One region of the uncultured Amnibacterium sp. genome, then DNA from elsewhere that is predicted to be linked to it. Evidence: predicted binding sites of a transcription regulator. Region 1 holds the regulator's gene; each other region holds the start of a gene.

Region 1 (5,502 bases):
TAGGCGTCCGACAGCTCGTCCATCCGGGCCGAGACCGCGTCGAACAGCGCGGGGTCGCCGCCCCAGCGCTCGAGGCGCTCGGCGAGGATCTGCCCGTCCGTCTTGCCGTGCTCGACCGCGTGCGGCTCGTCAGGGGCCGGACCGACGCCCGCGACGTCGCGGATGGCGCGGTGGTAGTACGTGCCCGCCCTCGCCGAGTTCAGCAGCAGGGTCCCGTCGACGTCCCAGAGCAGGATCTTCCGAGGCTCGATGCGCACCGACCCATCCTGGCGGAGTCGACAATGGGTCCTCGTGCCCTCCGCCCTGCCCATCGCCGATCCCGCTCCCGCGGACGGCCTGCTGCCGGCATCCGTGCTGGAGGGGGCCGACGACCGGGCGTTCGGCGTCTACCTCCACGTCCCGTTCTGCCGGGTGCGGTGCGGCTACTGCGATTTCAACACCTACACGGCGGACGAGCTGCGGGGCGCGAAGCGCGGCGACTTCGCCGGCCAGGCCGCGCAGGAGGTCGCCTTCGCCGCGACCGTGCTGCAGCAGGCGGGGCTGCCGCCACGACGCGCGAGCACGGTGTTCTTCGGGGGCGGTACCCCGACCCTCCTGCCTCCCGCCGACCTCGTGCACATGCTCGGCGCGGTCCGGGACGCGATCGGCCTCGCGCCGGGCGCCGAGGTGACGACGGAGGCGAACCCGGACTCGGTGGACGCGGCCGGGCTCGCGGAGCTCGCGGCGGCGGGCTTCACCCGCGTCTCGTTCGGGATGCAGTCCGCGGTCCCGCACGTGCTGCGGGTGCTGGACCGCACCCACGACCCCGAGCGCGTCCCGCTCGTCGTCGGCTGGGCGCGGGACGCGGGGCTCGACGTCAGCCTCGACCTGATCTACGGCACCCCGGGGGAGTCGCTCGACGACTGGAGGCGCAGCCTCGACACCGCCCTGGCGCTCGAGCCCGACCACGTGTCCGCCTACGCGCTGATCGTCGAGGACGGCACCGCGCTGGCCCGCCGCATCCGCTCGGGTGAGCTGGCGAGCCCGGACGACGACCTCGAGGCCGACATGTACGAGCTCGCCGACGACCGGCTCAGCGCGGCCGGCTACCGCTGGTACGAGGTGAGCAACTGGGCGAAGGCCGAATCGCAGCGCTCCCGGCACAATCTCGCCTACTGGACCGGCGAGGACTGGTGGGGGGTCGGGCCCGGCGCGCACAGCCACGTCGGCGGGGTGCGCTGGTGGAACGTGAAGCACCCCGCCGTCTACGCGCAGCGGATCGCGGCCGGAGGGTCGCCGGCGGCCGGCCGGGAGACGCTCGACGACGAGACCCGAGCCGTCGAGCGCGTGCTGCTCGAGACCCGCCTCGGCGACGGCATGTCCGTCGAGCGGCTCAGCGCTGCAGGCCGCCGTGCGGTCGCGGGCCTGATCGCGGACGGACTCGTCGACCCGCCCGCCGCGTTCGCGGGGCGCGTGCTGCTGACCCGCTCGGGACGGCTGCTGGCGGACGCCGTCGTCCGCCGCCTCCTGCCGCTCGCTACCGGATGAACCTGATCGACAGGGGGTAGGTGTACGGCTCGCCCCGATTCGCGGCGACGGCGGCCAGGATCGAGAAGACGATCGTGATGATGTAGATCGCGGCGGTCAGCAGGAAGCCCACCAGCACGATCCACAGCACGATCGCGACGATGGCCGCGATCGCCATGGTGATCTGGAAGTTCAGGGTGGTCGCCGCGTGCTGTCGCACGAAGGGGCTGCGGTCCTTGAACACGAGGAAGATGATGAGCGGTCCGAGCCAGCCGATCGTGCCGACGCCGATCACGATGCCGACGAGCGCGCTGAGGTGGGTGAGCGTCGCCCACAGTCGACCGTCGCTCTCGCTCAACGGCTGGGCCGCGGTGGGCTGGTTGTAGGACATGAGGTCGTTCCTGCCGTTCGAGAGGAGTTACTTGATGAGTCGCAGCGCGAACGGGTAGCGGTACGAACCGCCGTTGTTGACCCGCACGGCGGCCACGATGGAGAACACGATCACGAGCACGTAGACCGCGAACTGCACGAGGCCGATCAGCAGCGTGATCAGCCCGAAGAGCAGGCCGATGCCGCTCGGGGCGGCGGCGCCGATCCCGCTCGCGATGGCGCCGATGATCGCGAGCGCGACGATCGCGATGATCGCCGTGATCACGAAGTTGAGCGCCTCGCGGGACTCCTGCTTCACCTTCGGGCCACGCGGGCCGAGGATCAGGAAGATCAGCAGCGACGGCAGCAGACCGAGGACGTTGCCCACGTGGGCGAGCGTCGACCAGAGCTTCTCGTCGGCAGGCGACAGGGGCTGGGCAGCCGGAGGGTAACCGGGCGAAGCAGGCTGGGGGTCCGTCATCGCGGGGCTCCTGTCACTCAGTCGGTGTGCTCGTCACACCGGCGGATGGCGCTCAGGGTATCGACAGGCCGGGAGGCGCCGCCAGACCCGCGCGTCACGCGCGGTAGAATTGGCAGTCAGGTGCAGGGAGTGCCAGGCGGAGGGAGCGCGGTGGTCTCGGAGCGCGGTCTCGACGTCCTGCGGGCCATCGTGCAGGACTACGTCTCCTCCCGCGAGCCGGTCGGATCCCGGACCATCGTCGACCGGTACACGTTCGGGGTCTCGGCCGCGACCATCCGCAACGACATGGCCGCCCTCGAGGAGGACGGCCTCATCGTGGCACCGCACACCTCCTCCGGCCGCGTGCCGACGGACAAGGGCTATCGGATGTTCGTCGACCACCTCGCGGAGGTGCGGGCGCTGACCACGGCGCAGCGGCTCGCGATCAGGACCTTTCTGGAGGAGGGCGCGGACCTCGACGACGTGCTGGCGCGCACCGTGCGCATGCTCGCGCAGCTGACGAACGGTGTCGCGCTGGTGCAGATCCCGGTGGTGCCGCGGTCCTACGTGCGGCACGTCGAACTGGTCGCGCTGTCGCCGAGCCGCGTGCTGGTCGTGCTGATCACCGATGCCGGCCGGGTCGACCAGCGGGTCGTCGAGCTGCCGCAGCCGGAGCAGGACCCGTTCGACGACGTCGCGCTCGCAGAGCTGCGCGCCCGCATCAACTCGGCGCTCGTCGGGCGGTTGATCGCCGACGTCGCGCCCGCGATCGACGCGCTCTCGGCGGAGCTGCCGCCCGCTCGGCGTTCCGCGGTCGAGCGGATCGGTTCGGCGCTCGCCGCGACCATCGACGACCGACGGCAGGACCGCCTCCTGCTCGCCGGCACCGCGAACCTCGCCCGCACCGAACGCGACTTCCCCGGCAGCATCCTGCCGGTGCTCGAGGCAATCGAGGAGCAGGTCGTGCTCATGCGCCTGTTCCGCGAGATGGAGCTGGACGACCGGGGCGTCTCCGTCTCGATCGGCCGGGAGAACCCGCTCGTCGGGCTCGCGGAGACCTCGATCCTCGCCGGCGGCTACCGGTCGTCGGCCGGCGAGGTCGCCCGGCTCGGGGTGCTCGGCCCGACGCGGATGGACTACTCGGGGAACATCGCCGCCGTGCGAGCGGTGGCGCGGTACCTGTCGAAGCTCCTCGGCGAGGAGTGATCACACCGGCCGCACGGCGGCCACGACGACCCGTCGCGCACGTCCGCGGCGACCAGGAGGGCCCACGTGGCTGACCATTACGAAGTGCTCGGCGTCGCCCGCGACGCCTCGTCCGACGACATCAAGAAGGCTTACCGCCGGCTGGCGCGTCAGCTGCACCCCGACGTGAACCCGGGCGCGGACGCGTCCGAGCGGTTCAAGGACGTCACCCACGCCTACGACGTGCTCTCCGACGCGCGGCAGCGGCAGGAGTACGACATGGGCGGCTCCCAGGCGGGCGGCCAGCAGTTCGGCTTCGGGGACATCTTCGAGTCGTTCTTCGGCGGCGGCATGCGCTCCGGCGGCCCGAAGTCGCGGCAGGAGCGCGGGCAGGACGCCCTGCTGCGCGTCGAGGTCGACCTGGAGGACGTCGTGTTCGGCGCCCACCGCGACCTCGAGATCGATACGGCCGTGCTCTGCGACGTCTGCCACGGCGCATGCACCCAGCCGGGCACCTCCGTCGCCACCTGTGACATCTGCCGCGGCAGCGGCCAGATCCAGCGCGCGGTCCGGTCGCTGCTCGGCAACGTGATGACCTCGACCCCATGCACCGTCTGCCGCGGGTACGGCACCGTCATCCCGTACCCGTGCACCAACTGCGTCGGACAGGGCCGGGTCCGCGCCCGGACCACGATCCCCGTCGACATCCCCGGCGGCGTCGAAACCGGCCTCCGGCTGCAGCTCGCCGGCATGGGCGAGGTCGGCCAGGCCGGCGGCCCCGCAGGCGACCTGTACCTGGAGATGAAGGTGCGGCACCACGACGTCTTCAGCCGGGCCGGCGATGACCTGCTCGCGACACTCGAGGTCCAGATGACCGACGCGATCCTCGGCACCACGGCGACGCTCGAGTCGCTCGACGGCCCCGTCGAGATCGAGATCCACCCCGGTGCCCAGAGCGCGGAGGTCATCACGATCCCCTCCCGCGGCATCACCCGCCTCCGCGGGTCCGGGCGCGGAGACCTGCGGATCGGCGTGCAGGTGGTGACGCCGACGAAGCTCGACGCGAAGGCGACGGAGCTGGTCCGACAGCTCGCGGGACGGAACAAGCAGAAGGCGCCGCAGTTCTCCCACTTCCAGCAGGGTCTGTTCGCGAAGCTGCGCGACCGCTTCCTCGGCGTCTGAGGCCGTGGCCCACTTCTACCTCGCCGCGGCGCTGTCGGAGGCGGGTGCGGAGCTGACGGGCGAGGAGGCGCGGCACGCGGCGCAGGTCTCGCGCCTCCGCGTGGGGGAGCGGGTCGTCGTCGGCGACGGCCGCGGTCGGGTCGCGGAGGCGGAGGCGGTCTCGGTCGCGCGGGATCACGTGGAGCTGCGCGTGCTGACGCTCCATGACGAGCCGCAGACCGTGCCGCGGATCGTGCTCGTGCAGGCGCTCGCGAAGGGCGGCCGCGACGAGGCGGCGATCCAGATGGCGACCGAGCTCGGCGTCGCCGCGGTCGTGCCGTGGCAGGCGGCCCGCAGCATCACCCGCTGGGCCGGCCCGAAGGTCGACGCGGGGAGGGCTCGCTGGAGCGCGATCGTGCGGGAGGCGGGCAAGCAGTCGATGCGGCCGTGGGCGGTGGAGGTGCTGCCGCTCGCCACCACCGCGGACCTGGCTGCGCTCGGCGGCACCATCCTCCTCCTGGAGCCGACGGCGGAGACGCGTCTTGTCGACGTGGACCTGCCGAGCGATCGGGACGTGGTCCTGGTCGTCGGCCCGGAGGGCGGTATCGCGCCGGAGGAGCTGGACCGGCTCACCGCAGCCGGGGCGACGCCGGTGCGCATGGGCCCGACGGTGCTCCGAACCTCGACGGCCGGCCCGGCCGCGATCGTGGCGCTGGCCGTCCGTCTCGGCCTCTGGCGCTGACCGGTCGGCGCTTCCCGCTGCGCAGCACTTCGGCAGGCTGTCGTTCCTTCAGCAGGCTGGAATCGCCCGTGACGGCCTG
Region 2 (8,294 bases), on a different contig from region 1:
GCTGACGCGGGTGGTCGGCGCCGTGGACGCGGGGCTGCTCGGCACGATCGCCGCGCTGCGACGGCGCGCGGGAATCGCGCCCGAGGCGCAGGAGGCGCGCTATCTCCGCAGCCCCGACGTGACGGTCTCGACCGTCAGGAAGTCGGTGCTCGGATGACCGCCACGATCCGTGCGGCGGTCGCCGACGACGTCGACGCGGTGATGGCGATCGAGCGCGCGAGCTTCCCGACCGACGCCTGGTCGCCGTCCGCGATGCGGGAGACCTTGGCGGCCGGCGACGCGTTCGTCGCGGAAGAGGGCGCGGACGTCGTCGGCTACGCGGCCGTGCTGGCACCGGCGGGCAGCGGCGACGCCGACGTGCTCACCATCGCCGTGGGCGCACCCGCCCGGGGCAGGGGCATCGGCGCCGACCTCCTGCAGCACATGATCGACACGGCGTGCGCCCGGGGTGCGCAGCGGATGTTCCTCGAGGTGCGCGCCGACAACGCCGTCGCGCAGCACCTCTACACCTCGCGCGGGTTCGCACCGGTCGGCCGGCGGCCGCGCTACTACCAGCCGGACGGGGTGGACGCGATCGTGATGCGACTGGACCTCGGAGCCACGCCGTGACGGGGCCGCTGGTCCTCGGCATCGAGAGCTCGTGCGACGAGACCGGCGTCGGCATCGTCCGGGGCCGGGAGGTGCTGGCGAACGTCATCGCCTCCTCCGTCGACGAGCAGGCGCGCTTCGGCGGCGTCGTGCCCGAGATCGCCGCGAGGGCGCACCTGGAGGCCATGCGGCCCACGCTCGAGCGGGCGCTCGAGGTCGCCGGTGTCCGCATCGCGGACCTCGACGCGGTCGCCGTGACCGCGGGGCCCGGTCTCGCCGGCGCGCTGATGGTCGGCGTCGGCGCGGCGAAGGCGCTCGCGGTCACGGCGAGGAAGCCGCTCTACGGCGTGAACCACCTCGTCGGTCACGTGACCGCGGATCAGCTGCACGCGGCGGGCGAGCAGCCGGTGCCGGTCGAGCTCCCGACCGTCGCGCTCCTCGTGTCCGGCGGCCACACCTCCCTGCTGCTCGTGCGGGACCTCGTGCACGACATCGCACTGCTGGGCGAGACCCTCGACGACGCGGCCGGCGAGGCGTTCGACAAGACCGCCCGCCTGCTCGGGCTGCCCTACCCGGGCGGCCCGTCGATCGATCTGGCCGCGGTGGAGGGGGACCCGAAGGCGATCCGGTTCCCACGCGGCTTGTCCGCCGCGAAGGACCGGGAGCGGCACCGCTTCGACTTCTCGTTCTCCGGGCTGAAGACCTCCGTCGCCCGCCACGTCGAGCGGGCAGGGATCGACGGGTCGCCCGTGGCCGTCGCCGACGTCGCCGCGTCGTTCCGCGAGGCCGTCGTCGACGTGCTCGTGACGAAGGCGCTCGACGCCTGCGCCGAGACCGGGGTACCCCGCCTGCTGCTCGGCGGTGGGGTCGTGGCGAACCGGCGTCTCCGCGAGGTCGCGACCGCCAGGGCGGCCGCCGCCGGCGTGCGCCTCCGGATCCCGCCGTTCGCGCTGTGCACCGACAACGGCGCGATGATCGCCGGGCTCGGCGCACGGCTCGTCGAGGCCGGGATCGCACCGAGCGGGGCCGGATTCGGCGTGGACTCGTCGCTGCCGGTCGATCAGGTCGTGCTCGGTTGACCGATTCCCGCGCGTCCGTTGACGCTCGGGCGCGTGCGCTGAGAGCATGTCGCGACCCCCCTGAGGAGGAGCCATGAGCGACTACCAGCCCACCCCGCCGCCGTCGAGGCCCTACACCGGTTCGTCCGCAGCCCCGCCGAGGACGAACACGCTCGCGATCATCGCGCTGATCCTCGGCATCGTCGTCCCGATCGGGGGCGTGATCTGCGGCCCGATCGCGCTCGGCCAGATCAAGCGGACCGGCGAGAACGGCCGCGGCCTGGCGCTCGCCGGTCTGATCATCGGCATCGCCCTCACCCTGCTCGGAATCATCGGGATCATCGCCTACGTCGCGCTGATCGCCACAGCGCTTTCGTCGGGTGCGATCAGCACGTCCCCGTAGGTGACTGCGGGGTCCGCCGGCACCGCACCGTCGTGATTCCGTCCGTCAGCGGCGACACACCAGGGCCACGCGCCGCTCCGCCGTCCGGGTGACGATCAGGACCGCATCCTCGTCGCCCTGCAGCGCCAGCTCCTTCCGGAACGCGGCCGGGTCCAGGTCGACGCCGCGCTTCTTGATCTCCAGCCGGCCGATGCGGCGCGCTCGCAGCTCCTTCCGGATCCGCTGGCGGTCGAACGGCAGCACCGCCTCGACCGCGAACGGGGTCAGGAACGGGGAGGGGGAGGGCCCGTCACCGGTCAGGTACGCGATACCCGGTCCGATCGGGTGGGTCCCCGTCGACCGGGCCAGGTCGCCGATCAGCCGCGCCCGGATCACGGCGCCGTCGGGCTCGTAGACGTGGTCGCCGAGGGCGCCGACCGGCACGTCCTCGGTGTCCGCCGCCGCCGTGAGCTCCGCTGCACCCGCCGGGCCGAGCACGAGCGCCGCACGACGGATGCCTTCGCGCTCGAGCCCGCCCCGCCAGAGCACCAGCTCGACCACCTCACCGTGGTCGGACACCCACTGGGCCTCCGCATCGGCCGGGACCGCCTCCCGGTCGTGCGCCGGCGAAAGCTTCACCCCGGTCGGCAGGCGGGCGGCGGTGCGATCCGCGAAGGCGAGCGACGGGCTGTAGTCGGCGACACCCACACGGCGGGTGTCGGTGTGCCCGGCGGTGCGCCTCGCCGGGTCGATCCACGCACCGTCGACGGCGCCGAGGTCGGCCTCCTCCGCGTCTCCGGCGACCACCTCCACCTCCGGGAACGGTGCGAGGTTGTACTGCGCCAGCACCGCGGTCACGGGGTCGTGCTCGACCGCGAGCACGCGCAGCCCGACACCCGCGAGAGCCAGCGCGTCGCCGCCGATGCCGCAGCCGAGGTCCGCGACGGACGTCGCTCCCGCCGTCCGGAACCGTGCCGCGTGCCGCGCGGCGACATCGAGCCGCGTCGCCTGCTCGAGTCCCGCCCGGGTGAACAGCATCCGTTCGGCGAACTCGCCGAACTTCGCGCGGGCTCTGCGCCGCAGCGCCGCCTGCGTCAGGATCGCGGCCGTCTCGTCGGGGGAGAAGCCGGACCGTCGCAGCGCGGTCGATCGCGCCAGCACGTCGGCGGGCGTCTCCGGCCTCGACTCCTCGTCCACTGCGGTCAGCACGCGGGGGCTGAGGAGCGCTTCGAGCTCGCTGCGTTCCACCCGACCACCGTAGGCGCGGGCGCTGCTGGCACTCGCGTTGCATGAGTGCCAGACGACGCCTAGGGTTAGGGGCTGGCACTCGGCTGTCCAGGGTGCCAATTCACACGTGTACTTGAAAGCACTCAGGAAAGCAGAGGTGGACCGTGTCGGTCTCCATCAAGCCGCTCGAGGATCGCATCGTGATCAGCCAGGTCGAGGCCGAGCAGACGACCGCGTCGGGACTCGTCATCCCCGACACCGCCAAGGAGAAGCCCCAGGAGGGCGAGGTCGTGGCGGTCGGACCGGGTCGTATCGACGACAACGGCAACCGCGTGCCGATCGACGTCGCCGTCGGCGACCGGGTCCTGTACTCGAAGTACGGCGGCACCGAGGTCAAGGTGCAGGGCGAGGACTACCTGGTCCTCTCCGCGCGGGACGTGCTCGCAGTCGTCACGCACTGACTCCGTCAGGCTGAACGACGAGGGCCCCGCGCCGAGAGGTGCGGGGCCTTCGCCGTGCCCGGCGCATAGGCTCGGGACAGTGACAGCGGGGGAGCAGGGGTACCGCTCCGGGCTGCTGTTCGGCGCCGGCGCCTACGTGCTCTGGGGCGCGATGCCCGTCTACTTCATCCTGATGCGCCCCGCGGGCTCGTTCGAGATCGTCGGGTGGCGGGTGCTGCTCTCCCTCGTGTTCTGCGCGATCCTCCTCGCGGTCACGCGGGGGCTCGGCCGGTTCCGGACCCTGCTGCGCGACCGCCGTGCCGTCGCCTCCTTCGCGCTGGCCGGTGTGCTGATCTGGGTGAACTGGACGGTCTATGTGCTCGCCACGACCACCGGCCACGTCGTGGATGCCGCACTCGGCTACTTCATCAACCCCATCGTCACGATCCTGCTCGGCGTCGTCGTGCTGCGCGAGCGGCTCCGTCCGGTGCAGTGGGCGGCGATCGGGATCAGCGCCGTCGCGGTCGTGATCCTCGCGGTCGAGTCGGGCTCCCCGCCGTGGATCGCGCTCGCCCTCGCCGCCTCCTTCGGTTCCTACGGCCTGGTGAAGAACCGTCTCGGTCGCATCGACGCGATCTCCGGGCTCTCGCTCGAGACCGCATGGCTCGCGCCGGTCGCGGCCGTGCAGCTGATCGTCGTGGGCGGCACCTCCGGTCTCGCGTTCGGGTCGGCGGGCTGGTTCACGACACTGATGCTCTGCTCCGCAGGCGTCATCACCGCCGTGCCGCTGCTGCTCTTCGCCGCTTCGACCCGCCGGCTGCCACTGTCCATGGTCGGCTTCCTGCAGTACCTGACGCCGATCCTGCAACTCGTGATCGGCGTCGTCGTCCTGCAGGAAGCCATGACGACGGGGCGCTGGTCGGGCTTCGTCCTCGTCTGGATCGCGCTCGCCGTGCTCGTCGCGGAGTCGCTCACCCACCACCGACCGCCCCGCACCGTCCCGGATCCCGCGACCTGATCCCGCCCCGCGCGAGGGTCACGGATTCACAACGAAATCCCATCCAGCGCTCTGCGAAACATGACGGGAACGTGATCGCCGTACGGTCGTGCCCACTGCTCGTGGGGTGTCCGTGAGCCACGGACCTGCCCTGAACCCGAAGAAGTGAGGACCTCCATGTCTGGAATCCGACGCGGACCACGCGCCGCGATGGCGATCGCCATGACCGCCGCGGCTGCGGTCGCACTGACAGCGTGCTCCAACACGCCCAGCAGCACGTCCAGCTCGGCCAGCGCGCTGAGCCTGAAGATCGGCACGATCCTGCCGCAGACCGGCACGCTCGCGACGCTCGGCCCGCCCGAGATCGAGGGCGTGAACCTCGCCGTCGCCGACATCAACAAGGCCAAGGCCGGCATCACCGTCAGCGCCATCCAGAAGGACTCGGGCGACACCAGCACCAACATCGCGACGCAGTCCGTGACCTCGCTGCTCTCGTCCGACGTGGGCGCGATCATCGGTGCGGCGTCCTCCTCCGTGTCGCTCACGGTCATCGACCAGATCGCGAAGGCGAAGGTCGTCGAGTTCTCGGGAGCGAACACCTCGCCGGTCTTCAGCACCTACAAGGACGACGGCTACTACTTCCGGGACGCCCCGTCCGACGTGCTGCAGGGCCGCGTGCTCGGCCAGGCCGTCCTGAAGGGCGGCGCGATCAACGTCGCGGTGCTCTACCAGAACGACTCCTACGGTCAGGGCCTGAACGACAGCGTCAAGTCGGCGATCGAGACCGGTGGCGGCACGCTCGCCTCCGACGTGTCGTTCGACCCGGCCGCGACGAACTTCTCCGCCGAGGTCAGCAAGTCGCTGGCGTCGAAGCCGGACGCGTTCATCGTGATCTCGTTCGACCAGATCAAGTCGATCGCCCAGGAGATCGACAAGGCGGGCTACCCGTTCTCGAAGGTCTGGGGTTCCGACGGCAACTACGGCGTCATCGACCCGAGCTTCAAGAACGTCGACATCGCCGGCGCCCAGTTCACCAACCCGGGGGTCGTCGCATCGACCGAGTTCAAGGACCGGCTGCAGGCGCAGGCGAAGACCGACGGGGCCAAGGAGCTGTCGGTGTTCTCGTACGCTCCCGAGACCTACGACGCCACGACGCTGATCGCGCTCGCCTCCCTGGTGGGTGGCAAGACGGACGGCACCACCATCCGCGACAACCTCCAGCAGGTCTCGGAGGGCGGCACGAAGTGCGACTCGTTCGCGGCGTGCGCGAAGCTCGTCACGGCCGGGACGAAGGACATCGACTACGAGGGTGTCTCGGGCCCCATCAGCCTCGACAAGAACGGCGACCCGTCGCAGGCGTACGTCACCATCTACAAGTACGCGAAGGGCAACACCAACTCGGCCACCGGGTCGGAGTTCGGTGACCTGACGAAGTAGGTCCCACACACGACGGAAGGCGTGGGGTCGGCGAGAGCCGGCCCCACGCCTTCCGTCTTCGGCAGCGGCGGTCAGCCGGTGCCGCAGGCCCGCACGATCCACGCGAGGATGCGGTTCTTCAGCGCCGCCGGCGCCGTCGCGTTCACCGTGCCCGAGGTGCCGTCCGCCAGGCGCACCTGCACCTGCAGGACGGCGCCGACCTTGTCCTCCGCCACGGCGTGAAGGTCGCAGCGCGTCGGCGCGGCCGTCAGCGTCAGGGTGCCGTCCGCGGTGAACCGGCGATCCAGCCGCCACGTCGTCGCCTCGTCCGACGGCGACAGGAGGGTCGTGGGCAGCACGTGCTCGATCGTCAGGCCGTCGTCGACGTGTGCACCGCCCCGGACCGACAGGTCCAGCTCGGCGGTCCGGCCGTGGTCGCTGAACCCCGCGAAGGCGACGGTGGCGGTGCGCGCGGCGGTCGCGGCGAAGCAGTTCTGCCGGTGGAGCACGGCGAGCGTGCCGTGTGAGTCCACCGCGCGGACGGTCCTGGTCGTGCCGTCGGACAGCCGGAGGTGCGCGGACAGCGCTTCCGGGGTGCTGCAGCCGGCCGTCGTCAGCGCCGCGGGCAGGTCGACGGTCGCCCCGGCTCCGATCTCGGCGGGATCGCTGTCCGCCCAGCGGAGCGCGGGGGAGTAGCCGGACCCGCCCAACGAGGCCTCATCGACGACGATCGTCTGCTTCGAGCCATTCACGACCTCGAGCTGCACCCGATGCGGCGCGATGTCCGACCGGTACTGCAGCACGAGCACGTGCACGCCCGGCAGCGATCCGGAGCCGGGCGCCGAGCAACCGGCGAGGACGACCGAGACGACGGCGGCGCCCGCGAGGACCGCCGGCCGCCGTGCGCGGGTCACGCGCCGCGCGCCGCGTCCTGGTCCGCAGCGAGGGTGCCGAGGTACAGCTCGATCACCTTGGGGTCGTTCATCAGCTCGCGGCCCCTGCCCGTGTAGGCGTCGCGGCCCTGGTCGAGCACGTACCCGCGGTGGCAGATCTGCAGCGCCCGCCGGGCGTTCTGCTCGACGATCAGCACTGAGACCCCGGCGCGGTTGACCCGGGCGACGTTCAGGAACGTCTCGTCCTGGCGCACGGGGGAGAGGCCCGCGCTCGGCTCATCGAGCAGCAGCACGGAGGGGTCCATCATCAGCGCGCGGGACATCGCCACCATCTGGCGCTCGCCTCCCGACAAGGATCCCGCTCGCTGCTTCAGGCGCTTCTTCATCTCGGGGAAGAGCCCCAGCACCTCGTCGATGCGCTGGTCGTACAGCTTCGGGCGCTGGAACACGCCCATCTCCAGGTTCTCCTGGATGGTCAGGCTCGGGAACACGTTGTTGGTCTGCGGCACGAAGCCGACGCCCTTCGTGACCAGCTTGTCGGCGCCGAGCCCGGTGATGTCCTCGCCGCGGAGGGTGACGGTGCCGCTGCGGATGTTCACCTGACCGAAGATCGCCTTCAGCAGCGTCGATTTGCCCGCCCCGTTCGGGCCGATGATCCCGACCAGCTCCCCCCTGCCGACCTCGACGGTGCAGCCGTTCAGGATGTTGATGCCGGGCAGGTACCCGGCGTGCAGGGCATCCGTGCGCAGCACCACGTCGTCGTCAGCCATCGGACGCGTCCTCCTTCTCAACCTGGGCCTGCGTCTCGTCGAGCAGCTGGGCCTGCTCCTCCTCGGACAGGTCGCCGAGGTCCGTGTCGTGGTGGGAGCCGAGGTAGGCGTCGATGACGGCCTGGTCGGACATCACCGCGTCGGGGTAGCCCTCCGCGACGATCCGGCCCTCGGCCATCACGATCACCCAGTCGGCGATCTCGCGGACCACGTGCATGTCGTGCTCGACGAACAGCACGGTCATCCCCGTCGTCTTCAGGTCGAGGATGTGGTGCAGCAGCGACTGGGTCAGGGCCGGGTTCACGCCGGCCATCGGCTCGTCGAGCATGATCATCTTCGGCTGGCTCATCAGCGCGCGCGCCATCTCGAGCAGCTTGCGCTGACCGCCCGAGAGGCTCGCGGCGAAGTCGTCGGCCTTGGTGTCGAGCTTGAACCGCGCGAGCAGGTCCTGCGCCCGGGCGGTGATCTCGTCCTCCCGCGGCTTCCAGAGCCGCGGGATCAGCGCGCGGGCGATGTTCTCGCC
Region 3 (8,294 bases), on a different contig from region 1:
GACGAACGCTTGCGCGAGACCGACGAACGGCACGGTGTAGCCGCGACCAGGCTTCGTGAGCGCGATGAGCGGAGGCTTTCGGAGACCGCGGTCGGAGTACCCCTCGGCCCAGCGATGCACCGTCGACGTCGGGGCACCGACGATCCGCGCCACATCCATCTGGGAGTACATAGGCGTCACGTACTCGCGTCGCAGGCGGTCGCCCGCGAGAGCCTGACGCGCCGCACTCATGTCGCGACAGTAGCAACGGGCGCCGTCGCCGTACCCTGCCGCCGTGCGGCCTCAGGCCGCAGTGCCCCGAACTGGGTCACCGCGACGGGACAGGGATTGACCTGACCGTGCCGATCAGCCCCAGAGCGTCCCCGCGACGTTCAACGTTGCGCCGAAGCCGCCGTCCACCTGGATGTCGGCGCCGTTGACGTAGGACGCGCCGTCACTGCCGAGGAAGAGCAGCGGGCCGACCTGCTCCTCCGCTGAGGACCGGCGCCCGCTCGGGACTGTGACCGGGTCGATCGCGGCCGCGGTGTAGGCGCCCTCGATGGCCTCGAGCATCGGCGTCTGCACGGCGCCGGGGCTCGTGGAGTTGACGCGCACCCCTCGCTGGATCGTCGTCGCCGAGAGCTGCATCGTCCAGAGGTCGAGTGCCTCCTTGCCGAAGGAGTACGCGTGGCCGGCGGCCTGCTCGTTTTGCTCGTACCACTCCACTCCCGCCCGGAAGGTCGTGGTCGCGAGCAGGTCGAGGATCAGCGCGTGCTTCGTGCGCCACGCGTAGCCGCCGTCGGAAGAGGTGTTGACGACCGAGCCGCCGGACGGGATCTGCGGCAGCAGCAGCTCGGTGAGGTATCGCGTCCCGAGGAAATTGACCTTGAAGATCTCGATCGCAGGCATCATCGGCACGGCGCCGGCGCAGTTGAAGAGCACATCCACGGGACCGCCGATGCTCGCGGCAGCCGCCTCGATCGAGGCGGGGTCGCTCAGGTCGAGCGCGTGGAACCCGGCGGTCTGAACGGTGGGCTTCCGGCGGGAGGCGGCGTGCACCTCCGCCCCAAGGCCGACGAGGGTCTCGGTGACCGCGGCGCCGATGCCGGAGGAGGCTCCGGTGACGACGACGCGCTTGTTCTCGTACTCGGTGAAGCTCATGGAACGTCCGTTCTGGTGAGGGCCTGATCGACGACGGCTCCCTACGAACCTGCAGCAGAGCAGGCATCGGTCCGAGCGTCGTCCCCGTGCGCACACTAATGCGAGACATGGAGTCTCGTAAGTGGCACACTGACTCGGCCGCCCGATCACGACGCCGCACGAGCGAGTGCCGAGGGGCGACCTCGAGGAGGAGGACAGCACATGGGTGAACGTCTCAAAGGCCGGACCGCACTGGTGACCGGCAGCGGGAACGGGATCGGGAAGGAGGTCGCGCTGGTGCTCGCCGCCGAGGGCGCCTCCGTCGTCGTGAACGACCTGGGGACCGACGTCGGTGGCGAGGGCAGGAGCTCGGCCGCCGCGGATGGGACGGTCGCCGAGATCATCGCGGCCGGCGGTACCGCCATCGCGAACTACGACTCGATCGCAACGCCGGACGGCGCGGCCGCCGCGGTGCAGACGGCCATCGACAGCTTCGGCGCGCTCGACATCCTGATCGCCAACGCCGGCGCGCTCGTCAAGGGGACGCTCGCCGGCCTGCAGACCGATGACGGGTCCTGGCGGACGCTGCAGGACCTGTACCTCGGGCAGAAGTTCTGGCTGTCCCGCGCAGCGGTGCCGGCGATGGCGGAGCGCGGCTGGGGCCGGGTGCTGTTCGCGACCTCCGAGATCGCCCGGGGGACGCAGGCGAACCCCGTCGGCGCCGCGGTGCTCGGCGGCGGCATCGCGATGTCGCACGACCTGGCCAACACCTACCGCGACCAGGGCGTGACGTTCAACTGCTACGCGCCCGCTGCCGGCACGCGAACGTTCGATCTCTATAAGGATCAGATGGATGATGCGTTGCGCGCCCAAGGCGTGCCCGAGGACCAGTTCGGCGCCTTCTACCTGCCGCCCGCCGACCGCATCGCACCGATGATCGCCTGGTTGTGCACCGACGCGGCCGCCAGCGTCACTGGCCAGGTCTTCGCAGTCAAGGGCTCCGAGGTCACCCGCTGGACCGACATCGCCGACGGGCCGACGATCGTGAAGGACGCCGACCCTCGCGCCCTCTGGACGCTCGACGAGCTCGACGTGCAGGTGCCCGCTCATCTGCTGGGCGCAGCCGCGCACTGAGCGCGACGGGCAGGTCCGTTCGGAGGGGATCCTCAAGAGCGGACCTGCCGCCCGGGAGAATGACTCACGATGACGACCGCACGCCCAGGGCGCTCCCGCAGCGAGACCGCTTGGAAGGCGATCCTCGCGGCGACCCGCGATGAGCTCGCGACGCAGGGCTTCGACCGCCTGTCCATTGACAGGATCGCCTCCGCGGCCGGGGTCGGGAAGCAGACCGTCTACCGCTGGTACCCGTCGAAGAACGCGCTCGTCGCCGAGTGCATCCTCAGGGGCTACGTCATCACCCCCTCCATCGGGGTCGCCGACTCCGACGATGTCCGACGCGACGTCGCACGATGGCTCGAGGACTTCGCGGCGGGCAGCCGGCAGCCGAACGCGGCCGCGCTGATCCGCGCAGGCACAGCCGCAGCAGCGGAGGACCCGGACATCGCAGCTCGGTACCAGGAGGTTGTGTCGGCGAACGAGGACGCGCTGGTGTCGCGGCTCGAGCGTGGGGTCGGGGCCGGGCAGCTGCCCGGCGACACCCCCACTGCCGCGCTCGCGGAGACAATCGTCGGGTCGCTGCTCTACCGGGTACTCACCCGGCAGGACATCACGCCCGAGTACACGGACGACCTCTTCCGCGTGGTCTTCGGTGACCGCCGGCGCAGCGTGAGCTGAGGCCCGCGCCGCACCTCTGCACGCGGAGCGCTGCGCAGGATCTCGATGCGCGACGCTTCGAAACGCGCAGCGGTTCGCACCCGCTCGTGCAGCGGGCGCCCGCGTCGAGGCCTCGAATGATTCAGCGCTGCATGAGGCCGGGAGCGCGCTCCGAGGAGCGGTGCGAGCATCGGATCGTGTCCAGCTATCAGCTCATCGCAGCCCTCGGAAGCTCGTTCGCCGCAGGTCCCGGCATCGCGCCCATCGAGGATCCGGCAGCCATGCGTTCCGGCAGGAACTACGCCCGCCAGCTCGCGGACCGGTTCGGCGCCCGCCTCGTCGACCTCACCGTCTCGGGCGCGACGACCGCCAACGTGATCGACACCCCGCAGCAGCTCGCAGACGGTTCCACGCGACCGCCGCAGACCGATGGCGTTCCGGCGGCGGCGGACGTGGTCACCGTCACCGCCGGCGGGAACGACCTGCAGTTCGCCGGAGCCATGCTCTTCCTCGCGTGGCAGCGTCAGGACCCCGAGTCGCCGATGGTGCAGATGCTGGGCCAGATGTTCGCCGGCGGCATCCCGGCCCCCACGGATGCCGCGGTCGAGGCCGCCACCTCCGGACTCGTCAGGGTGGTCGAGCGGGTGCGCGAGCAGGCCCCGACCGCCCGGGTCGTCCTCGTGGACTACCTGACCGTGCTCGACGACGAGTCGATTGATGCGACGCCGTTCACCCGTGACGAGCTCGACCAGTTCCTGACGATCCAGCGCGCGATCGGCAGGGTCTTCGCGGATGCGGCGGCACGCACCGGAGCCGATCTCGTCCTCGCGTCCGCCCTGAGCGTCGGTCACGCGCTCGGCTCGAGCGAGCCGTGGGTGCAGCCGTTCCACCCGACGATGGCGGAGACCGCGGGCTCCTTCCACCCGAACGAGGCCGGCATGACCGCCATCGCCGCGGAGCTCGAGCGGGTGCTCACCGCCTGATCCCGTCACGCGGTGACATCGGCCCATCCCGGATAGCGCCGCGCGAGCTCCTCCGTGTGGGCGATGAGCGCTCGTGACGTGGGAGAGAGCGATGCCGCGCTCCACGCCAGACCGAAGGTCCGGTAGGCGTCGGGCGTGGTGAGCGGGACGCTGACGGTCCGGGGGCTGAGCGATGCGTCCGCCGGGAGGATCGCGACTCCCAGACCAGCGGCGACGTAGCCGCGGATGGTCATCAGGTTGTCGGCTTCGAGCACGATCCTCGGGCTGAACCCGGCTGCAGCGCACAGCGCGTCGGCGCGCTGGCGGGCGTCGAAGCGGTGGTCGAGTGCGAGGAACGACTCGTCCCGGACCGACCTCAGGTCGACTCGCTCACGCCGTGCCAGGGCATGCCCGATCGGCGCGACGAGAACGAAGGCCTGCCGGCCGACCGCGAGCCACGCGAACCGTTCTGGCGGCCTGGGCGCGGTGATCGCGATGTCGACCCGCCCGCTGTCGAGCCCGTCGACGAGGTCGGTGCTCGAGCCCTCGCGATGCGCGATCACCACTTCCGGGCGGTCGACGAGGAACGATGCGATCAGCTCGCCGGCGACGGTGGGTCCGAGGGAGCGCAGGAACCCGACGGTGAGCGCCGCGCCCTGTTCCGTGCCGCGGATCCGGGCCAGCGCCACGTCGACCGTGTGCAGCGCGTCCGCCGCAGCAGCCGCGAGTGTGCGTCCCTCATCCGTCACCTCGATGCCCCGACCCCGACGCACCACCAGCGGGATGCCGAGGTCCTCCTCCCACGTCCGGAGGGCCCGCGACAGCGTCGGCTGGCTGGTTCCGCTCCGGGCTGCGGCCTTCGTGATGTTGGCGTCGAGGGCGAGCGCGGCCAGCTGTGCGAGAGCGGGCGCGAGGGAGGCGGCCGACGTTCCATTCATTCGTGAATGAAACTCCGGGCGCCTGCATGGACGCAGAGCCTCCGTCCGCGCAGAGTGGCGGCATGGCTGATCCCGACGCTCGCTGGACGACTCACCGGCGTGAGAAGCAGCGCCGCATGACGTCGCTCGGACTGGCCGCCGGATCCAAGGTCGTCGATGCAGCGCGGATCGACGAGGTGCTGGCCACCCTGATCCAGCCCGCTGACCGGGTGTCGCTCGAGGGCGACAACCAGAAGCAGGCCGACTTCCTCGCGCAGTCGCTGGCGCAGGCCGACCCGGACAAGCTGCACGACTTGCATCTGCTGATCTCGTCGGTGAGCCTGCCGGCTCATCTCGACGTGTTCGAGCGCGGCATCGCGTCCCGCCTCGACCTCGCATTCGCCGGCCCGCAGAGCCTCCGTCTCGCGCAGCTGGTCGACGACGGCGTCGTGACGATCGGCGCGATCCACACCTACGTCGAGCTCTACGCCCGGATGTTCGTGGATCTGCCGCCGAACGTCGCACTGATCTGCGCTGAAGCCGCGGACGAGCACGGCAACCTCTACACGGGCCCGAACACCGAGGACACCCCCACGATCGTCGAGGCGACCGCGTTCCACGACGGCATCGTCGTCGTGCAGGTGAACCGCATCGTCGACACGCTCCCCCGAGTGGACATCCCGGGCGACTGGGTCGACGTCGTCGTCGTCAGCCCGAAGCCGTACAAGCTCGAGCCGCTCTTCACCCGGGACCCCGCCAAGATCGGCCGCGTCGAGATCCTGAAGGCGATGCTCGCGATCCGTGGTGTGTACGAGCGCCACGAGGTGGTGTCCCTGAATCACGGCATCGGGTTCGACACCGCCGCGATCGAGCTGATCCTGCCCACCTACGGCGAGGAGCTCGGGCTGCGTGGTCGCATCGCGAAGCACTGGGTGCTGAATCCGCATCCGACCCTCATCCCGGCGATCGAGAGCGGCTGGGTCCAGTCCGTGCACTGCTTCGGCGGCGAGCCCGGGATGGAGCGCTATGTCGCTGCCCGGCCCGATGTCTTTTTCACGGGTCGTGACGGCAGTCTCCGGTCGAACCGGGTGCTCGCGCAGCTCGCCGGGCAGTACGCGATCGACATGTTCATCGGGTCCTCGCTGCAGATCGACGGCGACGGCAACTCATCAACCGTCACTGCGGGCCGACTCGCCGGATTCGGCGGGGCGCCGAACATGGGACACGACCCGCACGGGCGCCGGCACGGCAGTGCGGCCTGGCTCGACCTCGCCTCGGGCGAGGGAGCGAGCCGGCGCGGGAAGAAGCTGGTCGTGCAGCTGGTGGAGACGTTCAAGGCCGGTGGCACCCCGACGTTCGTCGACCGCCTCGACGCGCTCGCCGTCGGCGAGCGCGCCGGTATGCCGCTCGCTCCGGTGATGATCTACGGCGACGACGTCAGCCACGTCGTCACCGAGGAGGGCGTCGCCTACCTCTTCAAGGCGACGAGCGTCGAGGAGCGGCGGGAGGCGATCGCCGCGGTCGCGGGCGCCACGCCGATCGGGCTGCGGCACGATCCGCGTACGACCGAGCGGCTGCGCCGCGACGGCGTCGTCGCGTTCCCGGAGGACCTCGGTGTGGACGTGCGCCGGGCCGACCGATCGCTGCTCGCGGCGAAGAGCGTCGGCGACCTCGAGGCGTGGTCCGGCGGCCTGTACGACCCGCCCGCGCGCTTCCGGAACTTCTGAGCCGATGATGCGCACCGTGCAGGAGGAGCTCGACGCACACGCCGTCGCGGCGGCCGCTGTGGGTGCACTGCAGGCCGAGGCACTGCTGACCCCGAAACCCGGCCTGGTGGATCGACTCGGTTCCGGAGGGCATGCCGACATGGACCTGGCGATGCTGCTCCGCTCGGCGCAGTCCCTGCACGGCACCTTCGTCGACCTCGCCCTCGTCTCCTCCGAAGGACTCCCTCCACAGGAGCTGCGGAACCGCGTCGGCGTGCTCGGCCGCATCGGGGAGGCCACGATGCTCGAGGCGACCGGCGGCGTGAACACCCATCGCGGTGCGCTGTGGACGGTCGGGCTGCTCGTGGTCGCGGCCGCAACTGAGCGCAGCGAGGCCGGCGTCGTCGGAGCGGCGGCACGGCTCGCAGCGATCCCCGACTCGGCCGGCGCTCCCCCGCCGTCCTCGCACGGGCAGCGGGTCGTGCGGCGGTACGGCGTCGGCGGGGCGGTCGGCGAGGCCGTCGCCGGATTCCCGCACCTCACCCAGGTGGCGCTCCCGGCGATGCGTGGCGCCCGGGCGGCCGGCGAGAGCGAGGACCGCGCACGCCTCCGCGCCCTGCTCGCGCTGATCGCCACCCTTGACGACACCTGCGTGCTGCACCGCGGCGGCGCACGAGGACTCCGCAGGATGCAGCGGGCAGCGCGCAGCACCACTCGCGCGCGGGACTTCGACGGGGACCTGCGCCGGTTCGCCGCACGGGCCGATGCAGCCCGCCTCTCCCCCGGCGGCAGCGCAGATCTCCTCGCCGCAGCAGTCTTCCTCGACGACCTCGCCCGCTCCCGTGAGCCGGCATCCGCACCTCAGGAGCTCCTCCATGCAGACGTTTGAGTTCTCGTTCCCGGGCGATCGCCCGGCGACCCGTGCCGCGCACATCGGCGTCGTCGGCTCCGGCGATCTGGAGGTGCTCGTCACCCCGGGTCCGACGGAGTCGGCCGTTGTCCGCATCCGCACGAGCGTCGACGGCTTCGATGACGTCTGGCGCAACGTGCTCGAGCGCTTCTTCACGAGGTACGGGCTGACCGGCTCGATCGAGATCAACGACTTCGGCGCGACGCCCGGCGTGGTCTCCATCCGCCTGCTGCAAGCCCTCGATCAGTCGACCGACGAGACCACTGGGGAGGACCACGCATGACGACCGAGACCCAGGTGGACCCGCTCGTTCCCGACGTCGCCGGCTACCTGCGCCGCGACAGCTTCATCGAGCGCGACGCCCGGTCGCGTGCGTTCGCGCTCCTCGACGAGGGAACCGCGGAGGAGCTGGTCGGACCGTTCGACCGCATCGAGTCGCCGTGGCTGGAGCGGCAGGGCGTCGTCCCGCAGTCGGACGACGGCCTCGTCGTCGTTCGCGGCTCCGTGTCCGGCGCCCGGACGGTCGTGATCGGCATCGAGCAGGCGTTCCAGGGCGGAGGGATCGGCGAGGTGTCCGGCGCCAAGATCGCTGCGGCGCTCGGCCTGGCCGTGCGGGACTCCCGTGCGGGCATCCCGACCTCTGCAGTCCTGCTGCTCGAGACCGGAGGCGTGCGGCTGCAGGAGGCGAACCTCGGCCTGGCGGCGGTCGCCGAAGCCTGCTCCGGCGTGGTCGAACTGCGCCCGCTGGCGCCCGTCGTCGCGGTGATCGCCGGTGGGCTCGGCAGCTTCGGCGGCATGAGCATCGTCGCCGGCCTCTGCTCGACGGTGATCATGACCAGGGAGGCGCGACTCGGCCTGAACGGGCCCGAGGTCATCGAGTCCGAAGCCGGCGTGCAGGAGTTCGACT

What was found. Region 1 encodes HrcA, which represses chaperone genes, less so after heat shock. Its sites were predicted from a motif close to TTNGCACTCGNNNNNNNCGAGTGCNAA; they were not measured.
Region 2: groES (co-chaperone GroES) is a predicted target of HrcA. The motif match lies at 3,302-3,328, and genes of this name have one in related genera.
Region 3: ACFE67_RS05410 (coniferyl-alcohol dehydrogenase) is a predicted target of HrcA. The motif match lies at 1,287-1,313, and genes of this name have one in related genera.

The regions. Positions count from the first base shown of each region.
Region 1 covers NZ_CAXTHO010000152.1:482-5,983, forward strand. The annotation lists gene ACFE67_RS13580 (HAD family hydrolase) at 1-257, opposite strand, end outside; gene hemW (radical SAM family heme chaperone HemW) at 292-1,527, shown strand; gene ACFE67_RS13590 (DUF4870 domain-containing protein) at 1,517-1,897, opposite strand; gene ACFE67_RS13595 (DUF4870 domain-containing protein) at 1,925-2,356, opposite strand; gene hrcA (heat-inducible transcriptional repressor HrcA) at 2,507-3,541, shown strand; gene dnaJ (molecular chaperone DnaJ) at 3,608-4,702, shown strand; gene ACFE67_RS13610 (16S rRNA (uracil(1498)-N(3))-methyltransferase) at 4,707-5,423, shown strand.
Region 2 covers NZ_CAXTHO010000019.1:26,259-34,552, reverse strand. The annotation lists gene tsaB (tRNA (adenosine(37)-N6)-threonylcarbamoyltransferase complex dimerization subunit type 1 TsaB) at 1-157, shown strand, start outside; gene rimI (ribosomal protein S18-alanine N-acetyltransferase) at 154-609, shown strand; gene tsaD (tRNA (adenosine(37)-N6)-threonylcarbamoyltransferase complex transferase subunit TsaD) at 606-1,667, shown strand; gene ACFE67_RS04085 (DUF4190 domain-containing protein) at 1,741-2,049, shown strand; gene ACFE67_RS04080 (SAM-dependent methyltransferase) at 2,095-3,276, opposite strand; gene groES (co-chaperone GroES) at 3,420-3,716, shown strand; gene rarD (EamA family transporter RarD) at 3,796-4,713, shown strand; gene ACFE67_RS04065 (ABC transporter substrate-binding protein) at 4,903-6,129, shown strand; gene ACFE67_RS04060 (hypothetical protein) at 6,201-7,022, opposite strand; gene ACFE67_RS04055 (ABC transporter ATP-binding protein) at 7,019-7,771, opposite strand; gene ACFE67_RS04050 (ABC transporter ATP-binding protein) at 7,764-8,294, opposite strand, start outside.
Region 3 covers NZ_CAXTHO010000029.1:12,564-20,857, reverse strand. The annotation lists gene ACFE67_RS05415 (DUF433 domain-containing protein) at 1-231, opposite strand, end outside; gene ACFE67_RS05410 (coniferyl-alcohol dehydrogenase) at 346-1,140, opposite strand; gene ACFE67_RS05405 (SDR family NAD(P)-dependent oxidoreductase) at 1,342-2,253, shown strand; gene ACFE67_RS05400 (TetR/AcrR family transcriptional regulator) at 2,323-2,913, shown strand; gene ACFE67_RS05395 (SGNH/GDSL hydrolase family protein) at 3,090-3,875, shown strand; gene ACFE67_RS05390 (LysR family transcriptional regulator) at 3,881-4,792, opposite strand; gene mdcA (malonate decarboxylase subunit alpha) at 4,855-6,498, shown strand; gene ACFE67_RS05380 (triphosphoribosyl-dephospho-CoA synthase) at 6,515-7,366, shown strand; gene ACFE67_RS05375 (malonate decarboxylase subunit delta) at 7,353-7,670, shown strand; gene mdcD (biotin-independent malonate decarboxylase subunit beta) at 7,667-8,294, shown strand, end outside.